DNA from 2 places in the Paenibacillus sp. CECT 9249 genome. Region 2 is predicted to be linked to the other one. Evidence: a T-box and tRNA genes for the amino acid it is inferred to sense, from the RefSeq annotation. Region 2 holds a T-box; the other holds one or more tRNA genes.
The links. A T-box is a leader RNA that pairs with one kind of tRNA and senses whether it is charged. The one in region 2 lies ahead of leuS (leucine--tRNA ligase), so its partner is inferred to be a tRNA-Leu.
Positions count from the first base shown of each region.

Region 1: it encodes a tRNA-Leu, which carries the amino acid that the T-box ahead of leuS (leucine--tRNA ligase) is inferred to sense. The anticodon was not compared.

Region 1 covers NZ_CAKKLI010000001.1:5,941-22,040, forward strand. The annotation lists gene LQ229_RS00035 (sugar ABC transporter permease) at 1-95, opposite strand, end outside; gene LQ229_RS00040 (ABC transporter substrate-binding protein) at 166-1,464, opposite strand; gene melA (alpha-galactosidase) at 1,520-2,824, opposite strand; gene LQ229_RS00050 (DUF4832 domain-containing protein) at 3,088-6,015, opposite strand; gene LQ229_RS00055 (hypothetical protein) at 6,337-6,771, shown strand; gene LQ229_RS00060 (LacI family DNA-binding transcriptional regulator) at 7,284-8,330, opposite strand; partial or broken gene tnpA (IS200/IS605 family transposase) at 8,708-9,039, opposite strand; tRNA gene LQ229_RS00070 (tRNA-Leu) at 9,543-9,629, opposite strand; gene LQ229_RS00075 (zf-TFIIB domain-containing protein) at 9,725-10,045, opposite strand; gene LQ229_RS00080 (hypothetical protein) at 10,131-10,346, opposite strand; gene LQ229_RS00085 (hypothetical protein) at 10,530-10,859, opposite strand; gene LQ229_RS00090 (xanthine phosphoribosyltransferase) at 10,954-11,526, opposite strand; gene LQ229_RS00095 (hypothetical protein) at 11,641-12,342, shown strand; gene LQ229_RS00100 (hypothetical protein) at 12,574-13,629, shown strand; gene LQ229_RS00105 (AAA family ATPase) at 13,552-16,100, opposite strand, start outside.
Region 2 covers NZ_CAKKLI010000026.1:26,566-42,665, forward strand. The annotation lists gene nadD (nicotinate-nucleotide adenylyltransferase) at 5-634, shown strand; gene yqeK (bis(5'-nucleosyl)-tetraphosphatase (symmetrical) YqeK) at 612-1,184, shown strand; gene rsfS (ribosome silencing factor) at 1,181-1,528, shown strand; gene LQ229_RS17510 (S1-like domain-containing RNA-binding protein) at 1,525-2,433, shown strand; gene LQ229_RS17515 (class I SAM-dependent methyltransferase) at 2,445-3,224, shown strand; T-box leader at 3,332-3,592, shown strand; gene leuS (leucine--tRNA ligase) at 3,711-6,152, shown strand; gene comER (late competence protein ComER) at 6,133-6,978, opposite strand; gene LQ229_RS17530 (helix-hairpin-helix domain-containing protein) at 7,169-7,753, shown strand; gene LQ229_RS17535 (dCMP deaminase family protein) at 7,862-8,368, shown strand; gene LQ229_RS17540 (ComEC/Rec2 family competence protein) at 8,497-11,091, shown strand; gene LQ229_RS17545 (sigma-70 family RNA polymerase sigma factor) at 11,284-11,832, shown strand; gene LQ229_RS17550 (zf-HC2 domain-containing protein) at 11,847-12,872, shown strand; gene holA (DNA polymerase III subunit delta) at 13,119-14,138, shown strand; gene rpsT (30S ribosomal protein S20) at 14,204-14,476, opposite strand; gene gpr (GPR endopeptidase) at 14,673-15,674, shown strand; gene LQ229_RS17570 (stage II sporulation protein P) at 15,910-16,100, shown strand, end outside.

The sequences.
Region 1 (16,100 bases), on a different contig from region 2:
CCGATGGGAATGACGGAGAACACCAAAAATAAAAGAACAATTGGCGTCAGTGAAAAGGCGACGAATCTCCGCTCGGATACTTGCTGTTTCGACATCTGCGAACCTCCTCCAAATCGAAGCAGCGGGAGGCGCGGCTTCGATTGCCTCCCGCTGCTTCATCATCAATTACTGCTTGGCTTTCAGCATCTTGTTTATTTCGTCCTCCGCCTTTTTCAAACCGTCCTTCAAGCTCGTTTTTTCATTGGTGATCTCCGCGTACACATCGGTGATCACTTGGAAGAAGTAATCCCGGTCGGCAAGCGGCCCGATCCAGCGGCCGTGAGGAAGAACATCGAGCGCCGCTTTCACGGCCGGAGCGCTCTCCAAATACTTCGGATCCTCAGCGACACGCTTATTCGCCGGAATAGACGAGGTACGGAGATTCCAGTCGAACGCGTTCTCCTCCTCCATCATGAATTGCACGAAATCCCAGGCCGCTTCGGCATTGGCACTATTTTTGGATACGACTTCTCCCCAGCCGGATTCGGCACTGAATATTGGTGGACCGTCTCCGTAGGAAGGGATTGGCATGTAATCGAAATCTTGAACATTAAACGTGTTATAGCCTTCCGCAATCGTCCATGGCCCTGCCGTCGTCATCGCCGACAAGCCTTTGAAGAAGACCATGTAAGGCTCTTCCGGTGTTCCGAACTTAGTCAGGTCAGTGACTTTGTGTACATTGACCAGATCGACCAGCTCTTGCATGGCTTTCTCCGCTTCTGGTGTAGAGAAGTTCACCTGCGTGCGATCCTCATTCCAGAAATCGGCGCCCTGCTGCTGGATAAGTGACAGGAAATAGAATACAACGCTGTCTTTGGAGGTGATGTCTAGCCCCCGGACGGTGATTTTATCACCCTTGCGTTTGGTCAATGTTTTAGCGTTTTCTATCAATTCCGCCCAGGTCGTCGGATCCTTATCAATACCGGCTTCTTCGAACATTTTCGGGTACCGTAGCGCTGCCCCGTTCTCCATATTGAATTCGTGCGGCACGCCATACACTTGGCCATCGTATTGGAATCCGCCGATAGCTGCAGAATAGACTTCGGCTTCGAGCTCAGCTCCGTTTGGCGCCGGCTCCAGCAAGTCGTTCTTCGCATATTCCCTTACCCAGGTTCCGAACATTTGTACAATATCCGGAGCTGTTTTCGTATTCATCGACACTCTAATCTTCTGAACGAACGCATCGTATGGGAAGATTTGAAGATCGATCGTCACATTGGGTTTCACTTTCTTGTAATCTTCAATCAGCTTTTTGTTGGCCTCAACGAACGAAGGACTCTCGTGAACCCACCAGACCAACTTGATCGGCTTATCTCCATCCTTGCCCCCCGACTCCCCTGTCGCATTATTGCCGCCCGAGCAACCGGCGAGCGCCAGACTTCCCATTAGCATCAGAGCCATGAGCAATAAAATCGTCTTTTTCATAAAAACATTCCCCCTAATGAATTTGCTATATGAATGACATACTTGTTGCCGGCGATTAGTGTAGTTCTGCGATAAAAGGCTTCTCCGCCTCGTACAATTCGTCGAACATCGAGCGAATCTCGTCGAGAGAACATACCGCAGCCGTAAGCGGATCGATCATTAACGCATGCAATGCCGCTTCCTTGTCACGATTCAGCACGGCGGAGACCGCCAACTCGAAGAAGGCCATATTGCTTCGGCACAGGGCCGCCAGATGTTCAGGCAACTTACCGAAGTGCGTCGGATGAATGCCATTACGATCGATCAGGCATGCGACCTCGACGACTCCATCATTCGAAAGATTGTCAATCAAACCGGTGTTGGCAACGTTTCCATAAATGACCTTAGGCGTATGATTAATCATCGCATCAATGATCACGGCCGCGTATTCATTGGAGGATTCGAAGCTGATCTCTTCCTGGCCAGAGATCCGGCGTAGAATCTGCTCGTCGTTCTCTTGTCTCCAGATTGGCCAGTTGTTGGCGTAGAATCCGGTACCGCCGTTATAGCCGACTCCACAATGCCGCTCTAGCAAGTCCTCGCGCTTGCGGTAATAAGGAATATACTCCGAGAAATGACCACTCGATTCGGATACGAATGCTCCCAGGTACTTCATGGCATCCAATCTTACCGGATCCTTCCTCAGCAACTCGGGATTCTTCATCCTCTCTTTGAGCTCGGGATACAAATCCCGTCCGTTCCGCGACAACTCTACGAACCAGGACATATGGTTAATGCCGCCCGCTCTCCATTTCAATTCCTCGTATGGAACGTCCAAATACTTCGCGAGCTGTGTTGACGTGTTCTGAATGGAATGGCACAGCCCGACCACGGGAATTTCCGTCGTTTTGACGGTGGCAAGCGTAACAGCGGACATCGGATTCGTATAATTCAGAATGACGCAATCTGGACAATAGGCTTCAATATCGCGGATAATGTCCAGCCACGCTGGAAGCGTTCTCAAGGTTTTGAACAGTCCCCCCGGCCCAAGCGTATCGCCGATGCATTGCTTGACCCCGTATTTCAAAGGAATTTCGTATTCGTACTTTACGGTCTGTAGGCCATGAACTTCAATCTGGTTGATGACGAAGTTCGAGCCCGGAAGCACTTCCTTGCGCTCCGTCGAAGCGGCGATGTTCCACTTCCTCCCAGCAAGGAGTACGACCTTCTCCACCAATTGTCTAGCCAGTTCCAAGCGATCCGGCTCAAGATCAATCAAACCAACCGTCACCTCGTCGCCCAGGTTCGGAATGTTGATCATATCTACGACGATATCCTTAGTGAAACTACTTCCTGCGCCTATAATCGTTACTTTGTTCATTGGTGCTCCCCTTCGCAAAACATATTTTTGGGCCCGAAAATAACGCAAAATTCACCAATATATGCCCAAAGTTTTCTAACAAGATTTTATATCTTTTGGGGCAAAAAAGTCAACGAGAAAATTGTTATTTCCGAGAAAGTTGTTTTCTTATATCCGGTTTGGGGAAGGAAGTTAGGAAAATAAGAGGAGGGCTCACGCCCTCCAATGAAATTTCGCCCCTCTACTCTACACATGATATTGCGTTTAATGAGATCGGCTGTCGTTTATTTGTCTGTCGACGCTTCCAAAAGCTTCATCAGCATAGCGGCCAGATCCGCGCGGGTCGCATTGCCTTCCGAATCAAATAAGTTGTCCCCCTTGCCGTTTGCTTTTGCATAGTTGTTGAGAATACGCGCCATATCCTGTCGTACGATTGTATCCTCCGGGCCAAATTTACCATTGCCGTATCCTAATAAAATACGGTTATTTGCCGCCCATTTCACTGCGTCGTTGTACCATTTTCCAACCGCCACATCGTTAAAGGGATTAGGAAGACCATTCGCGTCATGACTCCCTTCAAGACGGTACAGCACGGCCACAACCATCCCCCGCGTAACGGTCATATCGGGACTGAACGTGTCAACTTCCGTACCAATCATAAGGCCGTGGTCATACGCAACAGCCTCAAAAAACCAATCGCTGTCTTTTACGTCCACAAAAGGTATTTCCACCTTCTTGTCCTGTCCTACTACATACAACGAAAGATGGTTGGTTGTAAATGTAACGGCTTTCGTCGGAGAGTCATATACGCCATCCAGCTTTTCAAGCTCTCCCTTATCGTTCAAATACCATACCGCAACGGGAGTTTTCCCGGAATAGGGTACAGTGACAGTGATGGTGCCGTCAAAGTTCTGGATTGCCTGTGAACCCGAAGAAACAGAAACATCAAACACCGAATCGCCGGAGTTTATGACTGCCTTCTGCGCCGCCGTCAAACTCGATTGGCTAACCCCACTTACCTTCACCATTACATGGTTTCCGTTTGCCTGTGCCGCCAGCGAAGCAACCGCATCTTTATCAAACGTTACCGTTCCCTGTGGGAATTTAATTTCCACGGCAAGCCCCGCATCTGCGAAACCCGTCCATGCGGTTTTCGGCATAGCCGCGTTTGTCGCATCGGACACTTTGGAAAGGTCAATTGTCGCCGTGCCTTTTTTGACATTCGAGATTATTTCATTTACTTTACTGGTCGGCATAGTAAGCGTCACCGTCCCACCGGTTTGCGCATAAACGACTGAAACTGATCCGTCCCCTGCCGGAACAGTTGTCTGAGGCCGTGTGCTGTCGACGCTGCCGCTATCGACGCTACCACCATCACTACTGCCGCCATCACCGCCGCCACTATTAATCCATGGAGCATTCACTTTAGTCGAACCCATTAAGTTTGCACCGAGGGAAGCATCCCAAATATCGTGGTTCGCAAACTGTATACTACGCTTGTTCGCGCTCGTTTCTTTCGGATCATTGATCTTCAAATAAATATCATAGTCACCAAGAGGCACCTCACCAAATGCGCTCATAGGAATAGAGAAGTTCAAATCACGCCATGCAGCGGTATTGTCTGCCCTGCTGTCCAAATCAGGCCGCCAATCTCTTGCGTCAAGGTTCGTAAGTGCCGTGTAAGTTTCAGAGCCATCCTGGGCTTTTAGAATGACCGACACGTTCTTCTTGTTTACGACATTACCAAAACCAACGTTTTGGATCTTCCCCTCGAACCTCAGGGTACCGTTCTGCTCTACCCATTCGCTCACATTAGCCTCACGCAATACTAACCGGTAGCCCAGTCTGTCACGTATATATTCCATTCCGCTTCTGCCGTCATAAACCGGATCAAAGATTACCGTTCGAGTCACTCCATCGTGTGGAAGCGTAAACGGTGCCGTAACATTCTCTTCATTATAAACAAAGTCACCCCAAAGTTGATAAGTGTCCTTGTTATAACTTGTATTCAAATGAGTGGCTTGTGCATAAGCGGATTCATAAAGAACACTCGGAAGATTGGAATAGATATTATCGGGTTCACCAGGGCTAACTGTTTCACCGCCATAGAAGTTATTTTGATTTCTCATCCACGTTAAAACAACGTTGCGATCAAAATCATCCGGATCCCCAGTTCCAATTAAAGCATACCCTTCGGAAAGCGAGCCATTGTCATTATACCATTTGTCGTCCAAACCCCGCGAATAACTATCGTTGAACATACCAAAACGTTGCGCCTGCGTTCCGCGTGCCGGGGCTGGCATTGGATTCGTAAAGCTATAATCGGTTCCATACGTTTCGTTATGCCATGCCATGACTCCGCCCGCATGTACTAAAATCGAACGCGAATCGGGAACATAGTCCAGCAATGCATTCAAAAGCCAGGCGTAACCTTCCGGAGTTTTGGAATAGGATGATGAGTGCATTTCGCCCCATGGGCCAAAGATCCCCCCTTTAACAACCATTATGCTATCTTCGAATTCGCTGAAAACATTTCCAAGCTGCCAAAGATGATATTGTACCCAGTTTTTGTCCTCATGACCTGGTATGCCGCTCAAATCAGATTCCTCTTCCACGCGATCTTCCTCAAGCTCTGCTGATTCGTACCAAAGCCGACCTTTTGGCGCCCCTGGTTCGCAATCATGAATGATCTGGTCATAATCTCCAGTATCAGCATAAGTGTAGCCCTGTCCGTCATAATTAAATTTCACAATGGCAACAGCTTCGCTGTCTCTTACTTTTTGAAGTACTGCCCTTACATAATCAAGCGCAGCGGGTGTTAAAGGTTGAGTTTCTCCATAATCTGGCGCAAGATCACCCTCAGCACTCCAGGGTCCAAGGGGTTTTCTGTTGAGGGGAGCATTCGATGAAAAGTTTTTTAGGTTAAATTCCAAATAAACGATGCGAGCATCGACAGAGACCTGGGTACCTGTTATAGTGGCCTTTAAGTCGGGGATGTCTGGAGTTGTTCCACTGGTGACCGGAATTACATATTCTTCGGGTCTATAGAAGCCCCTGTCCGGATTCGGAATATCAACAGGATTCTCCGTATAGTTAAGCGCTTGCAATACAAGCGGGGCTACTCCTCTATTCGCCCTCGCGACATCGAACGAGCTTGACATCACCAGGCTAACGATTAATAGGATCGCAAGCATTCCGAATACTTTTTTCATAGCCTAACCTCCAAATTAGTATAGTAAAATTCGGGTTATTCGTTACATCCACTTTGCTCATCGCTAACCCCCTTTGCGAAACTTATTTTTGGGCCCAATATTTTACGTAATTTTTCGCCCATATTTTTCTAATATGATCTTATATTCTTTGGGGCAAAAATGTCAATGAGAAAATGATTATTCACAGAGTTAATCATTGACCACCCGTCCAACGGGTGGTCATGATTTCAACCCCATTTTGAATTGGAAAAAATATTTGTAAAATGTGGCTGATTTTTCGAAAAAACACTTGACATTTTCCGAAAACATCCAAAAAATCGCGTGAAGGGGTATGACCCTTATCACACCAAGAAACAGCGCAAACGCAAGGGGAAGGCCAAAGAAGGCAAGAAGAAATACGAGAAAGCCCCGACAACCACACCCGGAAGAGTCGAACGCCTGGTCCAATGGATGATGCGTCGTGCCCGCGGTATAGCCGATTGCAACCATCTTCGTCTTTACTCCCAGCCCAACTGCAACTCAGGTTGGGACAGCGCCAGAGAAAAATACTTTAACGGTTACCACCTGTATATGATCTCTGCGGCGGACAGTAAGCACGATTTGCCCTTGTATCCGCGACTTCAGCCTGCCTCGCAGCATGATGCCGTCAGTCTGGTCATGAGCACGGTAGACAAAATGCTCCTCGACGCTGCTTATGATGCGGAGGCCATATACCTTCTCTTGGAGCATCAAAGCATCGAGCCGTTCATTGGTTAGCCTTTTGGGCATTCACTGACTCTTACCTCCTCCAGTACGTGAACAAAGCAGGGGCTCTTTCCTCCACAAGGTTGTGTTGTCCTTTTGCTTCACGGATACTACAACCCCCTCCGCCACCCTTCTCGCAGCTCGCCACTTCACCTTTCGGGCTTATAGGGTCGCTCTTTACGACGTTGCCGTGCGAGGTAGGGTTTCCCTAGTTCCAGACACAACTTTCTCAACATGCCGTTCCCCATACACCGGAGCTGCGGCAGGATTCACTTGATGTTACGGCCTGCTGATTTGCTCGCACTCTCTTGAGAGTTACTTTGTCACAGGGCTTCAACCTTAGGGTCTCTCCACCAACTGCCTGTCAGCCACGAGGCGACTTGGCTCTTACACCTCGACCGGACTCACACCGGTTAGTTGTGCCTAACTTGGCTAGACGCGCAAACAAAAAAAACCGTCCTCCCACATCGGGAGAACAGTTCCTTCATCGTCGCCTATTCGGAAAAAACTCGTTACCGTCTACACTAAACTCTTGTCGAAGAACCCCTGATCTTCAAGTCGTAAGGAAGTAACGCTCTGATCGGGAAGTTCATCCTTCCTTCCAGGCGGTCGGACAGCAAGTAAGCCGCCATTTGGCCGATCTCATATTTCGGAACATGTATCGTCGACAACGGCGGGGAAGTATATTGGGAAATATCAATATTATCGACCCCAAAGAAAGCCATGTCATCCGGAACGCGCAAACCCGCTTCCGTAACCGCGCGCATAGCCGAGATTGCCATCACATCGCTCGCCACGAAGAAGGCCGTCGGTAATTCCGCTCGCGGCGTCTCCTTCACCAACCGACTCATCAATTCGAAGCTGGTCTCAATCTGCCACTCCGCGTTCAAAATCCACCTTCGCTCCAGTTCGATATCGGCCTCAAGCAGAGCGTTGTGATAGCCTCGAAATCTCTTCTCACGATAGATGTCTCCCGACAACCCCAAGCCGCCGATAAAGCCAATTTTCCGGTGTCCTTGGCTGATCAGATGCCGAACCGCCGCTTGAGATGCGGCTACTCTATCGTAAGAAACTGTAGGAATCTTCGGATCATTCACATCGACACCGACAATGGTCGGGATGTGCTTCTTGAGAGACGCGTAGATCGGCGTGTCGATGCCCTCGATAATAATCACGCCGTCTACCTGGCTTTCTTGAATGACCTGCTGCTGTACCGAAGGATCACGAAGCTCGTCCCTCGTATGAATGAAAGCCAGCCCATAGCCTCTGTCGGCCAAGCCTTTCTCTATGCCCTTCAACACCAGCGAGAAGTACGGGTACGAATAATTTTCCTGGGGGAGCGAAATAATGCACCCGACTCGCTTTCGCTTTGTAACAACAGGCTCTATGCCCCTATCCACGATCGACCGCCTTGACCACCCTTTCTTTCGGTAACCGAGCTCTTCGGCGGTGATCAGGATTTTTTCTTTCGTAACAGCGTTAACGATCTTGCTGTCATCGTCGTTCAGCACTCGCGATACGGTCGATATGGAGACGCCCACTCTCTCAGCAATATCTTTTAATGTAGCCACTTTCGCACCACCTTTGATTCTTGGGCCCAAATCAAGCATCTTTATCATAGCGAATACGGGACGCTCCTGTCAAATTGTAATTCCTCTAATAAAATCATGATCACCCGTCCAACGGGTGGTTTGCTCTTAGGGTATAACCCCCTGTTGCCAAACTGCGCCTAAAGACGCCAGCCTGACAACAAAATTGTTCAGGCTCAGTGTAATTTGTCATTTTCACTTACCAGTTAAACTGGTTTACTTCTTCTTGCTACTGTTTCTGATAAATGGATCTTCATACTCTTTTACACTTAGTTTATCAACTGCTTGGCCATGTGCTTCCACGGCGAATTCATGTTTACTCATTTTACCATTTCATCATTTAAACCAATTTTTAAAAGTTAGCTTTTCCCAGTCGCGTTTGGCATCCACCATCCGTTCCAGTTAATTCCTGTGTGAATTCGCTGTGCATGTGCTTCTTGTTCACGTATATATTTTGCGACGGTTGCTTCATTTAAGCCTACTGTGCTGACGTAGTATCCCTCCGCCCAAAATTTTCGATTGCCATATTTATACTTCACACTGCCATGCTTCTCGAATATCATCAGTGAGCTTTTTCCCTTCAGATATCCCATAATGAGATTTTTGGTGGAATCGCTACTAACATATGCACATGATCTGGCATCATGTGACTCTCTAATATATCCACTACCTTGTATTTAATAGTCTCTCGGCATTGGCCGAGGCAGATGGGACGAGGATTTCCTTGTACCACCAAACCTCCTTTCCTCCTACTTTTGTGGGAGTATTTTTTATTGTAACCCCGTTTCGAATTGGAAAAAAATATTTCCGAAATGGGGCTGATTTCTCCAACCCCATTCACCGGAGAGTTCTTCCGCGCTGCGTTTCCAAGAGCTTCACGCGTTCCATGGCCTTCGCCCAATGTTCCGAGGCTCGGCTCTCTCTTGTCCTTTGCAGGTTCTTTTTGACGATGCGGCATGATTCACTTGATGTTACGGCCTGCTGATTTGCTCGCACTCTCTTGAGAGTTACTTTGTCACAGGGCTTCAACCTTAGGGTCTCTCCACCAATTGCCTGTCAGCTGCGAGGCGACTTGGCTCTTACCTCGACCGGACTCACACCGGTTAGTTGTGCCTAACTTGGCTAGGCGCGCAAATAACAAAAAGGTTTCCGCTCTGCCAGAAAACGCAGATCAGAAACCTGTCATTGTTGAAATGGTGCGGTCGAGAGGACTCGAACCTCCACGGGGGTTAGCCCACACGGACCTGAACCGTGCGCGTCTGCCAATTCCGCCACGACCGCATTTATCTAACGACAAAGAATAATATATCACGGACTACTACCTAATGTCAACAAAAAGCTAGAAATAAATTTCGCGATATAGGCTTCATTCTATTTCAATCAAACAAATCTCCGAAGACGTCCAGTACGGACTTCTTCTTTTTCTTATAGCCATGCTTGGAATATCCGGGATGGGAGTCGTAATGCTTATCATGATCGCGATAAGGTTCCCGCCGTTCATAGCTGTCGTCTCGACGCTCATATTGTTCGTCATACCAGGAATTGAAGGCAGGACGCATTTCCCGCACATCGCTCATCAGCTTCTCCAGTTCGCCGCGATCGAGCCACACTCCCTTGCATTCCGGACAAACGTCGATCATAATTCCTTCCTTTTCCACTTCGCGCATGCGCACATCGTTGCATATCGGGCATTTCATTGCTATATCCCTCCACAATTCGACTTATCACTATGTTACGCAAGGCTTGGCTTAAAGTTTCATTTTTATACGTGTGCGAGATCGTTTATATAATAGGATTCTGCCGCTCCTCGTCGAACGGCTGGAACAGATAAGTCCGTTTCACTTGCACGACTCTCCGATTTTGGCGGCGGATCAGCGCATGCTCGTCGTCCCATGCCACGACAATTCCGATCACGTCGTTTCTTTCCAAAATGTCGCGTACAACTCTAATTTTCGTTCCCGCTTGCCGGTAAGCGTCCAATTGCTCTTCCGAGATCATATCCTCCAACTCCTAATGGTATGATGATGCAAAAAGGCCCGAATGATATCCATTCAGGCCTATTCGCTTGCTTGTATATGCGATGTGCGATTGTAACAACCGATTGTTGCTTAAACCTTGCACAGAACCTATCTGATATCCTCTAGCACAAATACAGCCTATCCTTCCTACTCGGCAAGGACGTTACTGTTCCACATGCTCTTTCGTATCGTTCGTTTCGAACCAAAAATCGAGTACTTTGGCCGACATGACACGATTTCGGATGTAATCGATCTGTTGCGGCGTAAACTGCTCCGACCACGATACGTCCAACTCCTCGCATAATTTGACGATCGTAAGCAGCTCCGACCAAGCTACATACCGTTTGTACCAAAAAAACTGAGGATGTTCAATCATATAGGGGTAAAGGTCATCGAATTCAGTATGTTTGCAATCCAAGGCGCGTTCAAAATGAACTTTGGCATCTGACAACTTTTGCATAAAAAACTCAACAGAAACTAGGTCTTTCCCCATTATTTTTGCCTCCTCCCCTCAAACTTACCCTTATTATAAGCGAAAAGCAAACCGGGTGCAAAGGGACTGATTGGAATACCGCAGGCAAAATTTGCTACACTTCAAACCGAATTTGGCCGCCTTCAAGCGAAGCGATTTTGACGAGCGATTCCAAACGAATGCCTTGTTCGCGGAACATGCGGGCCCCCGGCTGGAAACATTTCTCCACAACGATGCCCATGCCGACCAATTCGGCTCCGCGCCGTTCGATAATTTTAAGCAGACCCCGCGCGGCGTCCCCGTTCGCGATAATATCGTCGATCAGCAATAGCCGGTCATCCTCCGCGATAAATTGCGGGGATATCATAATATCGGTGACGATTCCTTTCGTGAACGATGGAACGCGTTCGTGCAGAGCGTCATGCTCGCCGATCAGCGCCTTCTTGCGGCGGGCGAACACCATAGGAACGCCAAGCTCGTACGCGACGGCAAAAGCGACCGGAATGCCGGACGATTCGATCGTTACAACTCGCGTTACCCCTGCATCCGCGAACCGGCGGGCGAATTCCCTGCCCATTTCCATCGTCAGCTTCGGATCTACCTGGTGGTTGAGCAGGGCGTCCAATTTCAACACTTGGTCCGACAAAACTACCGCTTCCTTCAAAATTCTCTGTTTCAACAATTCCATGTTACGACCTCCAAGCAAATCCTTTAATTGAAATTACCATACGAACGATCTTTCGATCAAGAAAAATATTGCCGCCAAAAACGAAACTATTTGACCGTTTGAACCGTTAATAATATGTATAATGCAAAATTTAACATTGAGGTGACCGAGATGAAGCGTAACTATATAACGATTCTGGCCTTGCTGACGGTTATCGCCGTATTGGCTGCGGCATGCGGGAACAAGCAGGAACTTGAACAACATTCCGCCGGACCGGATCAAGAGGCAACCTCTTCCGTTCCCGCGTTCCAATCGGATGCGACGCTCCCGTTCAAAACCGATACCAATAAAGTGAAAGAACCGCTTGAAATTTCGGCCAGCAAAGATAAGGATCAAACGGCGAAAGAGCAAACCGGAACGGAGAAGAAAACGGGAGCGGGCTCGTTCGATCCCGACCGCCCGAAGTTAGGCGGCATCGCTTTGTTCGAGAAGAAGGACGCCGTTGTGAAGATGCTCGGCAATCCGGTCGAGCAATACACCCTTGAAGACGAGCCGTCCATGACGATTTATGAATACGACGGACTACATATCGGGTTTCATAAAGACGATACGGTGCAATTCATCGAGGTGAGCGGTGCCGATATCGTCACCGGCTTGCAAGGTTTGCAGATCGGCGATCAAGAACAAGCCGCCGTTAAAGCGCTTGGCAAACCCGATTCCGACACGAGTTTCGTATACAGCTACAATGCGAAAGACTCGCTGCTCAAGCTGGACATCGATCCAAAGACGGAAACGATTCTGTCGATCAAACTATTTGTCGTTGAGGAATCCGCGTAAATGGCGCGGATTCCTTTTTGCTTATCAAGATCGCCACTTTAAGTCATGTCCCACCCCCTACTCACATACCTTGTACTATAAGAGGTTGTTCAAAAAGGAAAATTTTGTGCGGCAAAACTCGCTACGGAAGCATGGGCTTCCGGTTCTCGCAACCTTCCCGGTGCTGAAAAGCCGACTTTTTGAACACGCAATATAAAGGGTACAAACCGTGAGCTCAGGGGGTAGGAAAAGATGAAGCATGTCGTCAAAGTGCTGCAAATCGCATTTACATATATCGGAACGGTCGTAGGAGCCGGGTTCGCCACCGGGCAGGAGATATTGCAATTTTTTACCCAATACGGCAATTGGGCCCCCTTGACGATTATTGCCGCGACCTTGTTATTCATTTGGCTCGGAACGAAGGTGATGCTCCTATCCTTCGATATTCGGGCCAAGTCGTATGAAGATTTGAACAAGCATCTATTCGGCGAACAGGGCGGACGTTGGATCAGCCTTTTTTTAATGATCATCTTGATCGGGGTCAACAGCGTCATGCTGGCCGGCGCGGGCTCGTTATTCGTGGAGCATTTCAACATTCATTATCAGACAGGGCTGTTGTTCACCCTATTTTGTTCCTATATATTGCTGAGCAAAGGAATCAAGTCGATTCTCGCCTTAAATTCCGTCGTCGTGCCGCTTATGCTGACGTTTACCGTGCTGATCGTACTGAATACGATGCGATCCCCTTATTCCCATCATTGGATTACATTGATCAGCGATCGCAGCTGGAGCGCCACATGGGCGGCGCCTTTCTTATATACCGCCTTCAATTTGGCGATGGCTCAAGCGGTTCTCGTTCCCGTCGGCGCCGCCATGCCGAATAAAGCGGTCATACGCTGGGGCGGATGGCTGGGCGGCTTGGGCATCGGCCTGATGCTGCTGGCGGGTCATTTTGCGCTCTCCGCCTATATGCCCGGCATTACGCAGTTCGAAATCCCGATGGGCAGCATCGCTTACCAATTGGGACACATCGTGCAGTTTATTTATCTATTTCTTATTTTCCTGGAAATATTCACTACCTATGTAGCCGACATCTTCGGCGTAACGCTGCAAATCAGGCAGCGCTGGCTGCCTGAAGCGCATCCGCAATGGATTACGGCGGGCATTATGCTCGTCTGCTATACGATCAGCCAATTCGGATTCAGTTCGCTTCTGTCGATTCTTTATCCGTTATTCGGATTGTTCAGCCTCGTCTGGCTCGTCATGATCGTGTCCAAGCAGCGGAAATCGGCCGATCCCCTCGGATAGCGCAATCACATTCGCATCGCGAATCCGCTCCGTCGCGGTCCGCACGACATGCTCATGGCATGTCGTCATAACGATTTGATGCCGGTCGCGCATTGAACTCAATACGTCAAACGTATGGCTTAACCGGTTCAAATCGAAATTGACGAATATATCGTCAAGGATGAGCGGCATATGCGGATGTGCCGCAAAGGCGTCGGACAAAGCGAGCCGCATCGCGAAATAGAGCTGCTCCGCCGTGCCCCGGCTTAACAGGGAACTGTCCGCAAGCGCGCCGTCCTCGCGTTCCGCCACCATTCGCTTCTCGCCGAGAGGAGCGAATACGCGCCGGTAGCGCCCTTCCGTCATCGCTGCAAAGTAAGCCGAGGCCGTTTGCAAAACAAACGGTTGCCGTTCCTCCTCGTATATGCGTCTCGTCCGTTTCAGCCATTCCAAGCTGATCGCATAGGTTGCGTAGCGGCCGATCTTCTCATGCAGAACCGCGAGTTCCCCTTCCTTCCGCTGCAAATGGTCTTCATGCTCGCTCGCTTCCCGCAGTTGATCCAATTCGCCGAGCAAGCGTCCGCGCCGTTCCTGCAGTTCTCCGATCCGGGCTTCCGCTGCGGAAATGTCCAGCCTGACGAGCCGGACGGCTTCGCCCAAACGGTCCGCATCATACCGCTCCAGCACTTCCGCGAGCCGATCTATGGATGCGGAATGAGCCGTTGCGATATCCAAGTGGCGCAGCGCCTGCTCCAATTGAACTCTACGCTCCGCCTGCCTTACATGGCGGCGAAACTGCTCCTCGTCTTGCGCCGCTGCAAGAGCAAACAAACGCTCGGTTTTCTCCCGCGCTTGTCCGAGCCGGGCGGCGATCTCCTCCCGTTCTTCCGCCAGCTCCGTCCGCCGTTCGTTCAAACGCGCGCTTCGCTGCCGCGCCGCCTCATGACGTTCGAGCCTGTTCTTCTGCCGCTTCAACTCGTATGCAATATCCGCGAATGGGGGCGGATCTCCGCTCGCATCGCCCTCCGGATCGCTTCGTTCGAGCGCAGCCAATAACGTCATGCAAGCTTCCTCGAATACGGCGATCCGTTCGGATATCGCTTCCTTCTTCGCATGACGCTGTTCCATGCGCTGAAGCAGTTCCATCGCCTGCTCCGCCGTTCGGAATATATCATGCGCGGCCTCCGGCGACAGCCCTTCCGGCAACGATTGCGACCGCAGCCATTCGTCCCACGCCTCCGCCAGTTTGCCGGCGGCGCGCGCCTCCTCTTCCCGCTCGCGTTCCAGCGCCTCGAGCGCTCGCCGCAAACTTTCTTCCGCCTGCGCACTCTCGCGGTAACGGGCCCGGAGCTGTTCCGTTTCCCGATGCCAATCGAACCATTCGTCCATCATTGGGCGCAAGGCGTTGATTCGCTCTTCGAAATCCGCATCCGTTACGTCCGGATGTTCCCGGACGGCGGAAACCGCGGTTTCCCCGAACGCGGGCTGGCCGCGGTAACCGGCCGGAGAACGAACAAGGGAACGGAGCACTTCGAGCATACGCAAGTCGTCCATGCCGGACAAGGACGATGGTTCGTTCTCATCCGCTTCGCCCCCCGCAAAGCTGCCCGCTCGACGCATTCCCTTGCCGGGCCGTTCCTTGCCTCTTGGGCCCGACAAATAGAGGTATGCGTCCAATCCGAGCAGTCCTGCGAGAATAGCCGCCGCCTCCCATATTTGCCCGATCCGCCATAACAGAAACGGCACGATCGCCGTTAACGCGCCGGCCGCGATCAATGTGGCGCGGCGCAATTTCCTCATTTGCTCCGCCGCCGCGTCCTGCGCGGATCGCTGCGCTTCCGCTTGCCGCCGTTCGGTTTGCCGCAACAGGCGGCGTTCGCGCCACCGCTCCGCTTCGCGCACCAGTTCCGCCCATATCCGTTCCCCTTCCTCTTTCGTCCGGGGAATGATATGACCGAAGCGAAGCTTCCGCTCTTCCTCCGCTTGCTCGAGCCGCCGCCGCCATTCGTCCGTTTCTTCGCCGGCCGCGTCGCATTGCCTTCGCAATCGGCTGCATTCATGCTGCAGCCATTCGCTCCTTCGCGCGTACGCCCGATTCCGTTCCTGCTCTTCCCGCACCCGTTCGCGGCTTCCGGCGCCAAGCGAGAACCGGCGCAATTCGTCCGCCGTCCACCTGGGATCGATCAGCCGCAGCAAACGTTCCAGTTGATTGCGCTCGGCGGAGAGTTCCGCCTCCAACTCGCGCATTTCCGACCGGCGCGCCTCAACTGCGTCCAATTGGCCGAACCTGCGATCGATCTCTTCCCGTTGTTCCAACAGCTTCTCATCGTAGGAGCATGACGCCAGTTCCTCGTCTATTTTCGCTATAGACAGATCTAGCTGCTTGCCGCGTACCTCCAGATGCTCTTGCTCTTGCTGCAGCGTTTGCCAGCGGGACAATGCATCTTCGGGAAACGAAGGGAAGGCGGGAAGCGCGGCCAATTCCCGTTCGA
Region 2 (16,100 bases):
CGATATGAAAAAAATCGGAATTATGGGGGGGACGTTCGATCCCGTTCATAACGGCCATTTGCTTGCGGCGGAAAGCGTGCGCGAACGAATGGGGCTGGACGAAATATGGTTTATGCCGTCGTTCCGTCCGCCGCATAAACCGGGCTCGCCCGGCGCAAACGCGGAGCAGCGCTGGGACATGGTATGTCTCGCGCTGCGGTCGAACCCGCATTTTCGCCCGCTCGACGTCGAGTTGAAACGGGGAGGCGTGTCGTATACGGTCGATACGATGCGGCAATTGCGGCAATCGTATCCGGAGCATTCGTTTTATTTTATTATCGGCGCGGATATGATCAATATGTTGCCGCAATGGCGGGATATCGAACAATTAGCCCGCGACATATCATTCATCGGAGTAAAACGGCCGGGCACGGCGCTGCGTCTAGACCGGCTTCCGGATTACTTGCAGGCCCGCCTCGCGCTTGCGGAAATGCCGCAATTCGAGATTTCCTCGACCCAAATCCGCACACGCACGGCAGCCGGGCAATCTATCCGTTACATGGTGCCGGAAGAGATACGGCAATATATTCAAGCGAATCGGCTGTACGAATCGATAGATGGGGGAGAAGTTCATGGACCGAGCGATATTGATTGACAAGGTGCGAGAGCAGATGCCGGCGCGGCGTTGGGAACATACGCAAGGCGTGATGGACACGGCCGTCATTCTGGCGGAGCGATTCGGCGCCGACCCGGTGAAGGCGGACTTGGCGGCCATTTTGCATGATGTAGCGAAATATTGGCCGACCGAACGGATGGAGCGCATTATTCGCGAACATCGATTGCCTGCCGACTTGCTGGAGCACGACAAACAGTTATGGCATGCCCCGGTCGGAGCGTTCGTCGCGGAACGCGATTACGGCATCAAGGACAGGGACGTTCTGGACGCGATCCGATATCATACGTCCGGGCGGGAACAGATGACGCTATTGGACAAAGTTGTTTGTTTGGCGGATTATATCGAGCCGGGAAGAGATTTTCCGAATGTGAATAATATTCGGGAACTGGCCAAACATAGCCTTGACGAAGCGCTTGTGGCAGGCTTTGATTCGACGATTCACTTTTTGCTGACCCGTAAGAAACGGATTTATCCGCTAACCGTCTTAGCCAGAAACGCACTAATCCAACAAATGGAGGTTAATGAATGACTTTAAGCTCAAAGGATGTAATGAATTTAGCCGTAGAGGCGGCGGACGATAAAAAAGGAATGAATATCGTCGCGCTCGATCTGCAAGGCATATCGCTCATCGCCGATTATTTCGTCATTTGCCACGGCAATTCGGATACGCAAGTCCAGGCGATTACGACCGAAATTCGCAAACGCGTGCAGGAAAGCGGCGGCACGGTACGCGGCATTGAAGGGATTGATTCGGCGCGCTGGGTGTTGATCGATTTAGGGGATGTGGTCGTTCACGTCTTTCACCGCGACGAGCGGGAGTATTACAGCATCGAACGGCTCTGGTCGGATGCGAAGGTCGTGAAAAGCGTATGAGTTTGATTGCCGGTACGATCGTAACTTTACCGGTTGCGCGCGAAGTTTCGCCTTACGGATTTTTCCTGACGAACGGAACGCAGGACGTATTGCTGCATTATACGGAACTCGCCGGAACGGTGGAGCCGGGCCAAGAGGTGGAAGTATTCCTGTACTACGATACGGAAGACCGCCTGGCGGCTACGATGCGGAAACCTTATCTTACGTTGGGGGAGCTTGCTTTGCTCGAGGTGGCCGACGTTCATCCCCGGCTGGGTTGTTTTCTGGAAATGGGTCTTGGGCGGCAACTGCTTCTGCCGATTCGCGAACTGCCCGAGATGAAGGAACTGCATCCGCAGGTCGGCGATAAAGTATTCGTCATCATGGAGCATGACAAGCAGGGAAGGCTCAAGGCGAAGCTTGCAGGCGAGAAAGATTTGGAGCCGCTCGCGGTCCGGGCGCCGTCCGCTTGGCTTGGCGAATGGAAAGAAGGAACGGTATACAAGCCGCTGCAAATGGGGACATTCGTGCTCGTCGACGGCGGCGTGCTCGGCTTCGGCGCGATCGGCATGATCCATTCGTCGGAACGGACGCGATTGCTTAGATTGGGCGAGCGGGTAAACGTTCGTATCAGTTTCGTGCGGGAAGACGGCAGAGTCAACTTGGCGATGGCTCCGCGCAAGGAGGTCGGACGCGTGGAAGACGCCGACCGGTTGCTTGCGTTTCTTAAGGAACGTCCGAACGGCGCAATGCCGTATTCCGACCAGACGCCTCCCGATTTGATTAAGCAGCGTTTCGGCATTAGCAAAGCCGCTTTCAAACGCGCGCTCGGGAAGCTGATGAAGGACGGGTTCGTCTATCAGAAGGAAAATTGGACATATTTGCAATCGAGCGACGCGCAGCGGAGTCCGAACGAACGAAAGTGATGTGATGCAGCATGAGATCTTACAAACGATTCGCGCATGTATACGATAGGTTAATGGAGGATATGCCGTATCCGGAGTGGCTTCGGTTCGCGCGAACGGGCTGGGAAAAGTACGGCATGCCCAAAACGGTCGTCGATCTCGGTTGCGGCACCGGCAGCATTACGGTTCCGCTAGCGAATTCCGGATTTCAGGTCACCGGCATCGATTTATCCTCCGACATGCTTGCCATCGCCAGACGGAAGATGGATCAATCGCCGTACGCAAACCGTATGTACCGGGAAGGCGGCGTGCTTTTTCTGCAGCAAGACATACGGACTTGGGAATTGCCCGGGCAGGTCGATTCGGTCGTTTCGTTTTGCGATTGTTTCAATTATTTGCTGGAAGAAGAGGACATCAAGCAAGCGTTCCGCCATACTTTTCAAGGGTTGAAGGCGGGCGGCACGTTTATGTTCGACGTGCATCAACCGGCGCAATTCGCCAAATACGCGGAAGAGCAGCCGTTCGTTTTAAACGAAAAATCGGTGGCATACATATGGACATGCGAGCTGGACGAAGTTCGCAGCGAGATCGAGCATCATATTACATTCTTCACGCGGGCGGAAGGCGCTTCGCTGTCGGAAGAGCTGTTCGAGCGCTTTGAAGAAGTCCATGTTCAACGGGCCTATCATCCGGATTGGCTGTATGCCCAATTAAAAGCAGCCGGCTTTGCGGACGTTCAAATATACGGCGACTTCAAATGGGAGCCTCCGCAAGACGACACGAGCCGCTTGTTTTATGTCGCGATCAAATAAAGCCGGATAAGGGAAAAATGTTCGAACATTCGGGCATCCGGGCATTCGAGCTTTCTTGACATCCGGGGCCGCAGTTTTTATAATCAATAAGTAAAGACGATATACGAAAAAGCGCGTTGATGAGGAATAGTAGTTTGCTATGGGCGTAATCAGAGAATCGGCGGAAGGTGCAAGCCGATCGTCACTTGCGAACGAACTCGCCTCGGAGTATTGCGATGAACTTGGCTCGCGGATCGGAGGAAGCGATTCCGCCGGCGAATTGAAATCGCAACGTCTTGCCCGCGTTAAGGGTCCAAAGGGAGCGAAGGCAAAGCATGCCTCTCGCTAACTAGGGTGGTACCACGGGAAGCGAACCTCTCGTCCCTAGCGATATTTACGCTATGGATGGGAGGTTTTTTTGGCACCATTGATTTTGCAAGTTTTCTCATTCAAACGAATACGAAACGAGGCGGACCCTATAGAATGCCGCCCTAAGGAGGATCATTGATGGCAGACGCAACACGTCAACAGCAAGGTTACAACCCGCTCGTCATCGAACCGAAATGGCAACGATACTGGGACGAGCATAAAACGTTCAAAACGACCGAAGACAAGGATAAGCCGAAGTTTTACGCATTGGACATGTTTCCTTATCCGTCCGGCGCAGGCTTGCATGTCGGCCATCCGGAAGGGTATACGGCGACCGATATCGTGTCCCGCTATAAGCGGATGCGCGGATATAACGTCCTTCACCCGATGGGATGGGACGCGTTCGGCTTGCCCGCGGAGCAGCATGCGCTCGATACGGGCGAGCATCCGCGCGACATTACGTTCAAGAACATCGACAATTTCCGCCGTCAAATCAAATCGCTCGGATTTTCTTACGATTGGGACCGCGAATTCAGCACGACCGATCCCGATTATTACAAATGGACGCAATGGATCTTCATCCAATTGTATAAGAAAGGACTCGCTTACGTGGCCGAGGTGCCTGTCAACTGGTGTCCCGCACTCGGCACGGTGCTCGCCAACGAAGAAGTCATTGACGGCAAAAGCGAGCGCGGCGGCCATCCGGTCATCCGCAAGCCGATGCGCCAATGGGTGCTGAAAATTACGGAATACGCGGAACGTTTGCTGGAAGACTTGGAGGAACTGGACTGGTCCGAGAGCATTAAAGATATGCAGCGGAACTGGATCGGCAAATCGAAGGGCGCCGAAGTCCGTTTTGCGATTGACGGGCATGATGCGGAATTGACCGTATTTACGACCCGGCCCGACACGTTGTTCGGAGCGACTTATTGCGTCTTGGCGCCGGAGCATGAATTGGTGGATCGAATTACGACGGAAGACCGGCGGAAGTCGGTGGAAGATTACAGAGAGAAGGCGGCGCGCAAGAGCGATCTGGAACGCACGGATCTGGCCAAGGAAAAGACGGGGGTATTTACGGGAGCCTATGCCGTTAACCCGGTTAACGGTAAGAAGACGCCGATCTGGATCGCGGATTATGTGTTGGCCGGTTACGGCACCGGCGCGATTATGGCCGTTCCGGGTCACGATCAGCGCGACTGGGAATTCGCCAAACAGTTCGATTTGCCGATTCTGGAAGTCGTAAAAGGCGGGGATTTGGCTAAGGAAGCTTATGCCGGCGACGGCGAGCACGTTAATTCGGACCTGCTGAACGGCTTAAACAACGAACAGGCCATCGCGCGCATGATCGAATGGCTGGAACAAAACGGCAAAGGGCAAGGAAAAGTAACGTACCGTTTGCGCGACTGGCTGTTCAGCAGACAGCGCTATTGGGGCGAGCCGATTCCGATCCTGCATCTGGAGGACGGGACGATGAAGACGGTGCCCGAAGATCAATTGCCGCTTGTCCTGCCTGACGTCGATCATATTAAGCCGTCGGGTACGGGGGAGTCTCCGCTCGCCAATGTCACCGACTGGGTGAATACGGTCGATCCGGAGACGGGCAAACCGGCGCGCCGCGAAACGAATACGATGCCGCAATGGGCGGGAAGCTGCTGGTACTATTTGCGTTTCATCGATCCGAAGAACGACAAGGAAATTTGCTCGAAGGAAAAACAAGCGGAGTGGCTGCCTGTCGACTTGTATATCGGCGGAGCGGAGCATGCGGTGCTCCATTTGCTGTACGCCCGCTTCTGGCATAAAGTATTGTACGATCTCGGCGTTGTATCGACGAAAGAACCTTTCCACAAGCTTGTCAACCAGGGCATGATTCTCGGCACGAACAACGAGAAAATGAGCAAATCCCGCGGCAATGTCATTAATCCGGACGATATCGTGAACGAGTTCGGCGCGGATACGCTGCGCATGTACGAAATGTTCATGGGGCCGCTCGAAGCTACGAAGCCGTGGAATACGAACGGCGTGGAAGGAACGTACCGCTTCTTGTCCCGCATTTGGCGCTTGTTTATTACCGAAGAAGGGGCGCTGAACCCGAAAATTACGGAAGCGCCGGCTGAGGGAGATTTTCTGAGAACATGGCATAGAACGATCAAAAAAGTGACCGACGATTTCGAACATTTGCGCTTCAATACGGCGATCAGCCAGTTGATGATCTTCGTCAACGATGCGTATAAAGCGGATCAATTGCCGCGCGAGGCGATGGAGAACTTCGTGCAAATGCTCTCGCCGCTCGCTCCGCATTTGGCCGAAGAATTATGGGAGCGTCTCGGCCGTCAACAATCGATCACCTATGTGCCATGGCCGACTTACGACGAAGCGCTGACCGTCGACGCCGAAGTGGAGATCGTCGTCCAGGTGAACGGGAAAATCGTAGAGCGCACCATGATTGCCGCCGATTTGGACGAAGAGGCGATGCGGGACAAAGCGCTGTCCTTGCCGGGCGTTCAAGCGGCGATGGCCGGCAAAACCGTCCGCAAAGTCATCGCCGTGAAAGGCAAACTGGTCAATATTGTTGCGGGTTAACCTTTTCGCTGCCAAACAGCAGATCCAACTTATCGAGATCTTCCTCGTATTTGGCATGCGTCGTACGAATTAACTGGTGGAACACGCCGTCGAGCTCGGCGCCGAGAATGCGCAGACCTTCGGCGGTAATTCCGCCGGGTACGGACACGCGGCGCTGAAGCTGTTCCAGCGTCAGTTCGCCCTCGGTCAGCAGCTTGCCCGTGCCGAATAACATTTCGCACCCGAGACGGGCGGCATGATCGCGGTTGATTCCGGTCTCTTCAACGGCAGCGTCAATGAATTTTTGCAAGAAAAAAGCGATAAAGGCCGGTCCGCAGCTGGAAATATCGGAAGTTACCCGAGTGAATCGTTCCTTGATTTCAATCGGGCGGCTGACCGATCCCATCAAATCTTCCAGCAGCAGCCGGTCTTCTCTATTGATGCGGCTTCCGTATATGCATAGCGATGGTCCGCTGCATACATAGTTGGTAATGCTCGGAATAATTTTGGCCACTTTGCATCCAAGCCGGCTTTCCAAATGCCTGATTTGCACCGGACTTGTAATCGAGACGACGATTTGCGTAGCGGCGACGAACGGTTCGATCTCGTCCACTACCGTTTTGAATTCAGACGGTTTCACACAGATGAATATGAGATCGCTTTCCCTGGCCGTCTCCGTATTGGAGGATGCGACCCTAAGCCCCGGATATCTCGTTGCCAATTGACGAACCTTCTGCATGGTTCGATTACTGGCGATAATTTGCCCCGGTTCAAGACTGCCTGATTGGATGAACGATTCGATCAAGATACTTCCCATGCTTCCCGTTCCTATAAATCCAACCGTCATCGTGATCCCTCCCACTCGATTCAAAATAGTTTGCAATGCAGTAAAGTAGTGAAGCCTGATGTCAAAAACATTTCTCCCCAGTATATGCGCAACGGTTTGCCCAATATTCGGATTTTTCCATATGTTTTGCAAGCAGCAAGATTCTCCCCGGGCGATAAGGCCCGAATATGTTTGCAAAGGAGCATTCGGTATGATAAGTAAGCTTAGGGAACTATGGTCGATGCAGAAATCGCTCGTGTATATAACGGCATGCGCCGGGCTGCTTGCCGTCGTCGTGATGGTCGCCCGCTCCCCCGGTCAAGCGGAACTTCCGGGTTGGACGAAATTAAACGAATCGATGCAGCAGGCTCTCGACGAGATCGAAGGCGCATCCGGGGGAGGCCCGGCGCAAAACGACCGTCTTTCCGTTCAAGAGCAAGGGGCCGGCGATATCGAAACCGCAGCCGTCAATACAACGGCCGATGTGCCGCAAACTCCGGATTCGGAACGACAAGTTGCAGCTTCGGCTTTATTGGAAGACGGCGGCAATGGGGACAATGCGGCCGCCGGCGGTACGGCAGTTGCGGGCGATGCGGACCAATCCGGGAAAATTAACGTGAACGAAGCGGGGATCGACAGGCTGATGGAGCTGCCGGGGATTGGCGAAGCGAAGGCGAAGGCGATTATTGCATACCGGGAACGGAACGGGAAATTCAAATCCGTCTCCGACTTGACGAAAGTAAAAGGAATCGGCCCGAAAATATTGGAAAAAATGCGCAGCAAGGTTGCTTTATAATATGAAACGAGCATGGAGCGCGTCATAGTGATTCCGCGCATATTTCCGTATCATTGACCCGGCGTGGTACAATAAAAAGAAACGATAACTGATGGAGATGAGTGTACGGTGCGCAAAGATTGGGATACGTATTTTATGGATATCGCTTATATGGCGTCAACCCGCTCGCGTTGTCCGCGCCGCCATGTGGGAGCGGTGCTGGTGCAAGGGAAGAAACTGCTCGGTACCGCATACAACGGCGCGCCGATGGGGGTGGACGACTGTACGGACGCAGGCTGTATGGTCGCGGAGGAATATGAAATGACGATTGTGGACGGGCGCGAGGAAATGGTCAAAAAGCAGCGCTGCGTGCGCACGATCCATGCGGAACAAAATTTGCTGCTGTTTACCGATCGGATCGACCGCGAAGGCTCGACCGTGTACGTTACCGATCAGCCTTGTTGGACATGTGCGAATATGCTTGCCAACAGCGGAATCGCCGAAATCGTATACGACAGGCCTTATCCGAAGGATAGCGAGAAGGTCGAAGCGATGATGCGGCAGAAAGGAATCGTATTCCGCCGTTTGGAGAGCTATCAGCCTCCGCGGGAGACGATCATGGACGTTACCGATTAATTGTTAAGTCTAATAACCGAATAGTCAACCGGATGATCGAATCGTTCGGGAAATGAGGAAGAACCTCTGCAATCCACTATCGATGGAACGGCAGAGGTTTTTTTGTATGGAATAAGGGGGATGAACGGATGGCGGATCGACGGCCGGTCGTATGGTTTGCAATCAGTTGGATCGCGGGCAGCGGCGCCGCATGCCTGTGGAACGGAATTCATTTGCCGGCGCTCTGCGCCGCGGCATTATGCTTCATACCGATTCTCGTCTATTATCGCGCCGTATCGGTTAGGTTGGCGCTGTTGTGTTGGGCCGCTTTTTGTGCGGCTGCCCTGTATTGGCATTGGAATGATATGCGCAATGCGAGCGGCTTGGCGGATGACATGCGCAACCTGGACGAGCGCGAAGTGCGGCTGGCCGGGACGATCGATTCGCCGGTCGACGTGGACGGGGATCGCGCCGATTTTCGCCTGCGCGGCCAATGGGTGCGATTTGCCGATACGAATGAGCATATTTCGATCAACGAGACATTGCTTGTTCAAGTGCGATTGACGGAAAAGAGCGGGCAGCAAATTGCGGGACGATGGGAGCGGGGAGACCGGGTCGAATTGGAAGGAATGTTGAAGCGGCCCGCCGGCGCGCGGAATTTCGGCGCCTTCGATTACGGCGCATATTTGCGTACGCAGCGCATTCATTGGATCGCAGCCGTAAAAGGAACGGATTCGGTCGTCGTCAAGCCGGAGGGGCGAAAGCGATGGAACCGGGGGCATCTGCTGCGCTGGAACGACAGGCTGCGCGCGAAGCTGGGGGACAAACTGGACGAATTGTTCGCGGAACGTTATGCGGGATTTATGAAGGGGCTTGTCATCGGCATGCGCGACGATTTGGACCCCGAGCGGTTTCGCGAGTTCGCCAAATTGGGGCTGACGCATGTTCTGGCCATTTCCGGGCTTCATGTCGCCGTGTTTATCGGTTGTTTCTTCTGGATATTCCGCAAGCTCGGACTGACGAAAGAAACGAGCCAACTGCTTGTTATGGCGTTGATTCCGTTCTACGTGCTGCTGTCGGGAGCGTCGCCTTCCGTCGTCCGCGCCGGAATGATGGCGATCGTCGCGTTGTACGCCGCGCGTCAACAGGTGCTGAAGGACGGGCTGCATATATTGTGCATCGCCGCGCTTCTGATGTTATGGTGGGATCCTTATTATTTGGTGAACGTCAGCTTTCAGTTGTCGTTTATCGTGACGGCGGGATTAATTCTCGGCGTGCCCCGCATGCAGAGATGGCTCCCGCTCCGGTCGAAGAAGGCCGCGGCTTTGATCAGCCTGAATGCCGTCGCGGAACTCGTTTCGTTTCCGATGTCGATCTATTACTTTCATCAATATTCTTTATTGTCGATTGCGGCCAATATCGTGCTTGTCTCATTCATCAGCCTAATCATCTTGCCGCTCGGCATGGCAACCTTATCGCTCGGCATCATCTACACGCCTCTCGGGCAATTCGCGGCATGGACGGCCGAGCGATTGACCGAGCCGGTTTTCCGCATCGTTTCATGGATGAACGGGCCGGACGCTTTCCTATTGATTTGGCCCAAGCCGGCGATTTGGCAAGTCATGCTGTACTATGCCCTGCTCGTCGCGTTCGCCTATTTGGCCGGACAACTCCATTCGCGCCGGCATGCGGCGAGCGAGGCCGCGGCGCGATCCGCGGGGGGCCCCGACGAAGACGAGACCGTTCCTTTGGCCGGCTTCGCGGGCGGCGGCAGCGCTGCCGGATCGCTCCCGCTTCGCAAATGGATCCCGTTATGCGCCGTCTTCTGCTTATGGGGCGGACTGCTTGCCCACATGTATCAACCCGCATTATGGGATCGCAACGGGTCGGTCCAATTTTTGGACGTCGGCCAGGGCGACAGCATTCTGATCCGTACCCCGCACGGCAAGACGCTATTGGTCGATGGAGGAGGAACGGTACGGTTCCGCAAGCCGGGCGACGAATGGAAGGAGCGGAAAGATCCGTTCGAAGTCGGGCAAAAATTGCTTGTTCCGCTGTTGAAGCAGCGCGGCGTGCATAAGCTTGACGCTGTGATTGCGACCCATCAGGATCAAGATCATATCGGCGGATTGCAAGCGGTGCTCGAACAAATTCCGACGCGAGCGGTCATTTTCAACGGAACGCTGAAACCGGGCGATGCGGCGGCGAAGCTGTTTCGCACGGCGAATGAAAAGCGGATTCCGCTATACGCGGCGGTCGACGGCCAAACGCTAACGCTGGATAAAGATACCGAAATAAAATTTATCTATCCGTCTGCGACATTTTCGCAGCAACCGCGTATAACGATTACGAAAGAACAAAACGACCGCTCTGTCGCATTTGTCATGAAAATGAAGGAATCGACCTTTTTATTCACAGGAGATATGGAGCGCAAGGCGGAACTTGCGGTCGTCGACAAATATGCGCGAACGGACGCCTTTCGTCCGGTGGACGTCATGAAAGTGGCGCATCATGGCAGCAAGACGTCGACGACCGACGATTGGCTGCGGCTGTGGCAGCCGAAAACGGCCGTCATTTCCGTCGGCGCCGCGAACTTCTACGGCCATCCGACCGCGCAAGTGCTGGATCGGCTCAAAGCGTTCGGAGTATCGACGCTGCGCACCGACAAGAACGGAGAAGTACAGATGCAGGTGCGCCGCGACGGGATTTATGTTCGTACGAAGCTTATAGAGGAAGCGATGTGAAACTATCTTTTTCATGGCATCGCTTTCTCAGAAGTTTCAGGTATACGGTCTATTTTTTTTCTGGTATTCTAAAACAAGAGCATTTGTCCGTGTCAATTTTCTATGGAAAGAACAGTCTAATTTAATATAATAATCAGTGCAACAAAATAACGGGAAATCACGTCTGTAATGTTGCAAGAGAGGGGGATCCTGGTGGTAGAGCAAGAACTCATAAGAGCTGCTCAATCGGGCGATCGCGACGCTCTAATATCTCTATTGCGTAAAATTGAAACCCATGTTTACCGTACGGCCTTTTATTTGTTGAATAACGAACAAGATGCGTTAGACGCTTCGCAAGAGGCGCTCATTCGGATTTATTCGAAAATTCAATCATACGAGGAAAAAGCGCAATTTAAAACATGGGTGCAAAGAATCGTTACCAATATTTGCATCGATAAGTTTCGCCGCAATAAACCTTCCGTTTCCATCGAGGAACATAATCTCGTTTTTACGGGGGATCATAGTGTGGAGAACGAGGTTATGGCAACTTATGTGGCGCAAGATATTCATGAAGCGATCGATAAGCTTCCCGACCATCATCGGGCCGTAGTCGTTTTGAGATATTTACAGGATTTTTCCTATAATGAAATTGCAGATTCGCTAAACTTGCCGCTCAATACGGTGAAATCGTATCTGTTTCGAGCGAGACAGCAACTGCAAACGTTACTTCAAGATTATCAGAAGGGTGGTGTTCGAGGATGACATGTCCAGAGGTGATGGAATTAATGAACAGATATATGGATCACGATCTGAGCGAGAGCGAAATCAACCACCTGAACGAGCATTTGCGGGAATGCTCTTCATGCCAAGTCATGTTCGAGCGGTTGAAGCGTTTGTCCGCCGAGCTGGAAAGTTTGCCGAAAGTCATGCCGAAATTCAGCATCGTAGATACCATTCTGCCGCAATTGGAAAACATCGATCTGGCTGCCGCGAAGGAACAATCGCCGGAGGACGGACAGCTTGAAGGCGGGGCCGCCTCCATCACGGCAGCGCCCGTGAAGCGGAGTTGGCGCGAGCGCTTTCCTCTCCGGGCGATCGGCGGCGTTGTGGCAGCCGGCTTCGTTGTCGGTTTGTTTATGGTGTTGTATAAACCGGAAGTGTCGCAGCAAGCGGATATGGAACTGATGTCTACCGCGAATCAAGCGGGAGTTGCGGCATCGCAGGATACGTTCGCGGCGGATATGCCCGGGGACGAAGCGAAGGACATGTCCAAAGTAACGACGGAAAGCGCGCAACCCGACAAGAAGGCGGATTCAAAACCGGAAGCAAACGGTCCGAAGGAGAAGGAGGCGCCCGCGAGCAACAAAGGAGACGAGCCGGCGGCGGGAGCACTGCCGCAAGAAGTGCATAAGTCCGGCGACGCAAACGAAGGGACCGGTTCTCAGGATAACATTGCGCAAGGATTCGCTCGAGATAATGCAGGCATTGCTTCCCAAGGGGAAGCAGCGAGTCCTGAGGCGGGTGTAGAAGATCCTGCCATGGATATGAGAATGGGAATCGCGAAGACGACTCGCCTTGAATCGCCTTCGCCCGATCTTCGCTTCACTGCGTTTTTTGAATCCGGCCTATTGAAGGTCACGGATACCGACAACAAAGTGGTATACGAGAAGGAACTGCCGAACGGTTCGGTTCATCGAATCGAATGGTCCGAAGACGGCAAGACGCTGACTTACGAATGGTCGCAAGACGGCGGCGAGACGGTGACGGAGACCGTCGCTGCCAGCGAATTCGCCAAGAAATAGGCGGCGGCAGACGAAAGTCGGGGCACGAACGCATGCACACATTGACGCATGCGATCGTATATTATATAAACGAGAAGTCATCGACGCCCCTTGCGTCGGATGACCGTCCGCGAGAAGAGCCTAGGACTTCTTCGCGGATGTTTATATAGATGTTCAAACAAAAAGGCTGCGCGCGGGTGCGCAGTCTTTTTGTTGTTGCCGCGCCCCGATTTTGCTACAATCGAATACAGCGAAGGAGGGACGAATGTGGATTATAAAACGGCTGCCAAAGAAATACAAAAAGGTATGGTGAAACCGATTTACGTCTGCTATGGGACGGAAAAATACCGTATCCGGGAATTTATCCACTTTTTATCTTCCCATGTGATCGGGCAGGAAAACCGCGATTTGGCGTTGACGAAATTCGACTTGAACGAAACGCCGATCGAAGCGGTCGTCGAAGAAGCGGAGACGCTTCCGTTTCTTGTGCCGCGCAAAGTGATCCTAGTTAGCGATTCCACGGTGTTCGCGGCAGGCAAAGATACGAACAAAATCGATCATAAAACGGACCGGCTGCTGAAATATATGGATAATCCCGCCGATTACAGCGTGATCGTCTTTTTCGTGCAGAACGAGAAGCTGGACGAGCGCAAAAAAACGGTGAAAAAAGCGAAGGAATGCGGAGCGGTCATTTCGTTTGCGCCGCTCGGCGCCGAGGAATTGCTGCAATGGATTAAGAAGCAAGCGCGCGAACGCCGCTGCGATCTTGCCGCCGGCACTGCGGAGGCGCTCGTTGCCTGCGCGGGGACGAATTTGCAGACGCTGGCGTCGGAAATCGAGAAACTTTGCTTGTTTGCCGGGGATGGCGGCGTCATCGAACCGGAAACGGTGGAACAGCTCGTCGCCCGGAGCAGCGAGCAAAATATATTCGTTTTGATCGAGCAAATCGCGCAATTGAAATTGGAAAAGGCGCTGGGCATTTTCTACGACCTGTTGAAGCAGCGGGAGGAGCCGATTAAGATCGTCGCTTTAATCGCGCGGCAATTTCGGATTATGCTGCAGGTGAAGGAATTGGCGCGGCAAAGCTATTCGCAGCAGCAGATGGCGTCCTCGCTCGGATTGCACCCCTATGCGGTGAAGCTGGCGGCGGAACAGGCGAAGCAATTCGACGCGGGCCGTCTTAGCCGGATTTTGGCCGATCTGGCTCAATTGGATTATGAAATGAAAAGCGGCCGCGTCGACAAAATATTGGGCATCGAGCTGTTCCTGCTGCGGCTGGCCGCTTGATGCGCATAACAAAAAGTCCTGAAGCTTCCATAGCTCAGGACTTTGTTTCATGTATAAGCGCTTGCTTACGCTTGCGCAGTAAGAGCGTTTAATTTTTTCGCCAAACGAGATTTTTTGCGGGCTGCTGCATTTTTGTGGAGCAAACCTTTCGTTACGGCTTTGTCCAGCTTTTTGGAAGCAACGATCAAAGCGGCCTTCGCAGTTTCCACTTCGTTATTAGCGATCGCGACATCTGCGGCTTTAACGGCTGTACGAAGCGCAGATTTTTGGGATGCGTTTAATAAACGGCGTTTTTCGTTCGTTTTTACACGTTTCACAGCGGATTTAATATTCGGCATTGCATTCACCTCCTGTAAGGCATAAGTATTGCATAACTAGAATCGATATAGATCCCACAACTTAAAATATTCTATCATGTGACTAGGCAAATTGCAAGACAATTGCTTTTCGGCCACTTTTCGAAAGCCGCCTGCATAAACGGGAGGCACGTCTCGCACAATATACAAAAAAGCGGTTTGGAAGGAGTTTTGCAGAATGGAACTGGATTTGCAGCGCTATTCGGTGCGAACGGATTTGGCTCTGGAAGCGAAGGAGATGGCCGAGGCTGTCCATGGCGGAGCGATCCCCGGCGTGGCGGAAAACGTCGAAGAAGAGGATGGGATTAAAATTACGCGGATCGACGTGGAAACGGAGGAAGGGGCGAGAGCGCTCGGCCGCATTCAAGGGCATTACGTCACGCTGGAGGTGCCGCAGCTCCGGAAGAAGGATTCCGATTTGCAGGACCGCGTTGCGACCAAGTTTGCCAAGGAATTCGAAGCTTTCCTGGAAAAAATCGGCGTCAGCCGGGTTGCCAAGGCACTCGTCGTCGGACTCGGCAACTGGAATGTAACGCCCGACGCCTTGGGGCCGATTGTAGTGGAAAATATTATGGTGACCCGCCATTATTTCGAAATTATGCCCGATCAAGTGAATCCCGGCTACCGGCAAGTCAGCGCCGTAGCTCCCGGCGTGCTGGGCATTACCGGCATTGAATCGAGCGAGATCGTGCAAGGCATCGTAGAGAAGACGAAGCCGGATCTGATTATCGCCATCGACGCGCTGGCATCGAAAGCGCTGGAGAGGATTAACACGACGATCCAAATCGCCGATATCGGCATTCATCCCGGCTCCGGAATCGGCAACAAACGCAAAGGACTAACGAAGGAGACGCTGGGAGTTCCGTGCCTCGCTATCGGCGTCCCGACCGTTTGTTACGCCTCGACGATCGTCAACAACGCGATCGAACTGATGCGGGAGCATTTCGCGAAGGAAACGACCGAAACGAAGCAAATTATGGGATTGCTGGACGATATCCATGAACAGGACCGGCTCGCGCTGGTCAGAGAAATTTTGCAGCCGCTGGGCCATGATTTGATCGTAACGCCGAAAGAAATCGACGAATTTATCGAAGATATCGCCAACATTATCGCCAGCGGTTTAAACGCCGCTTTGCACGAAGCGATCGACACGGATAATGTCGCCGCTTATACGCATTGACCGCGTCTAGGGCCCGCCCCAAGTCAAGAACATTGGCTTAGGGGCGTTTTTTGCTGTTTGGCCGTCGTCGGGGGGCGCCTTTTAGGCTGATCCTACTAAAATGTTCAATTATGTTTTGGTTCTATTTACTAGATTGTCCTCATAGATTTGAAATACATAGATTAAGAGGCGGGACACCGAAAGCGAAGCAGCGCAGCTCAAGTTCCGTCTATACGAACGATGGGGAGGACGATCCATGAAAGCGACGTTTCAGGCGATTCATGTGCCTAGAATGAAACAAAAATTGTTACACGGTTTAGCGACAGGGAGAATGTTCGTCATTCTCGCGTTATGTTCGATGTTCTTTTTTATATTGCTCGGGCTCGGCGGAATGGTGCAAAAAAACGTTAACACATCGCCGGTTGCTTCGATGAAAGGATTGGCCGC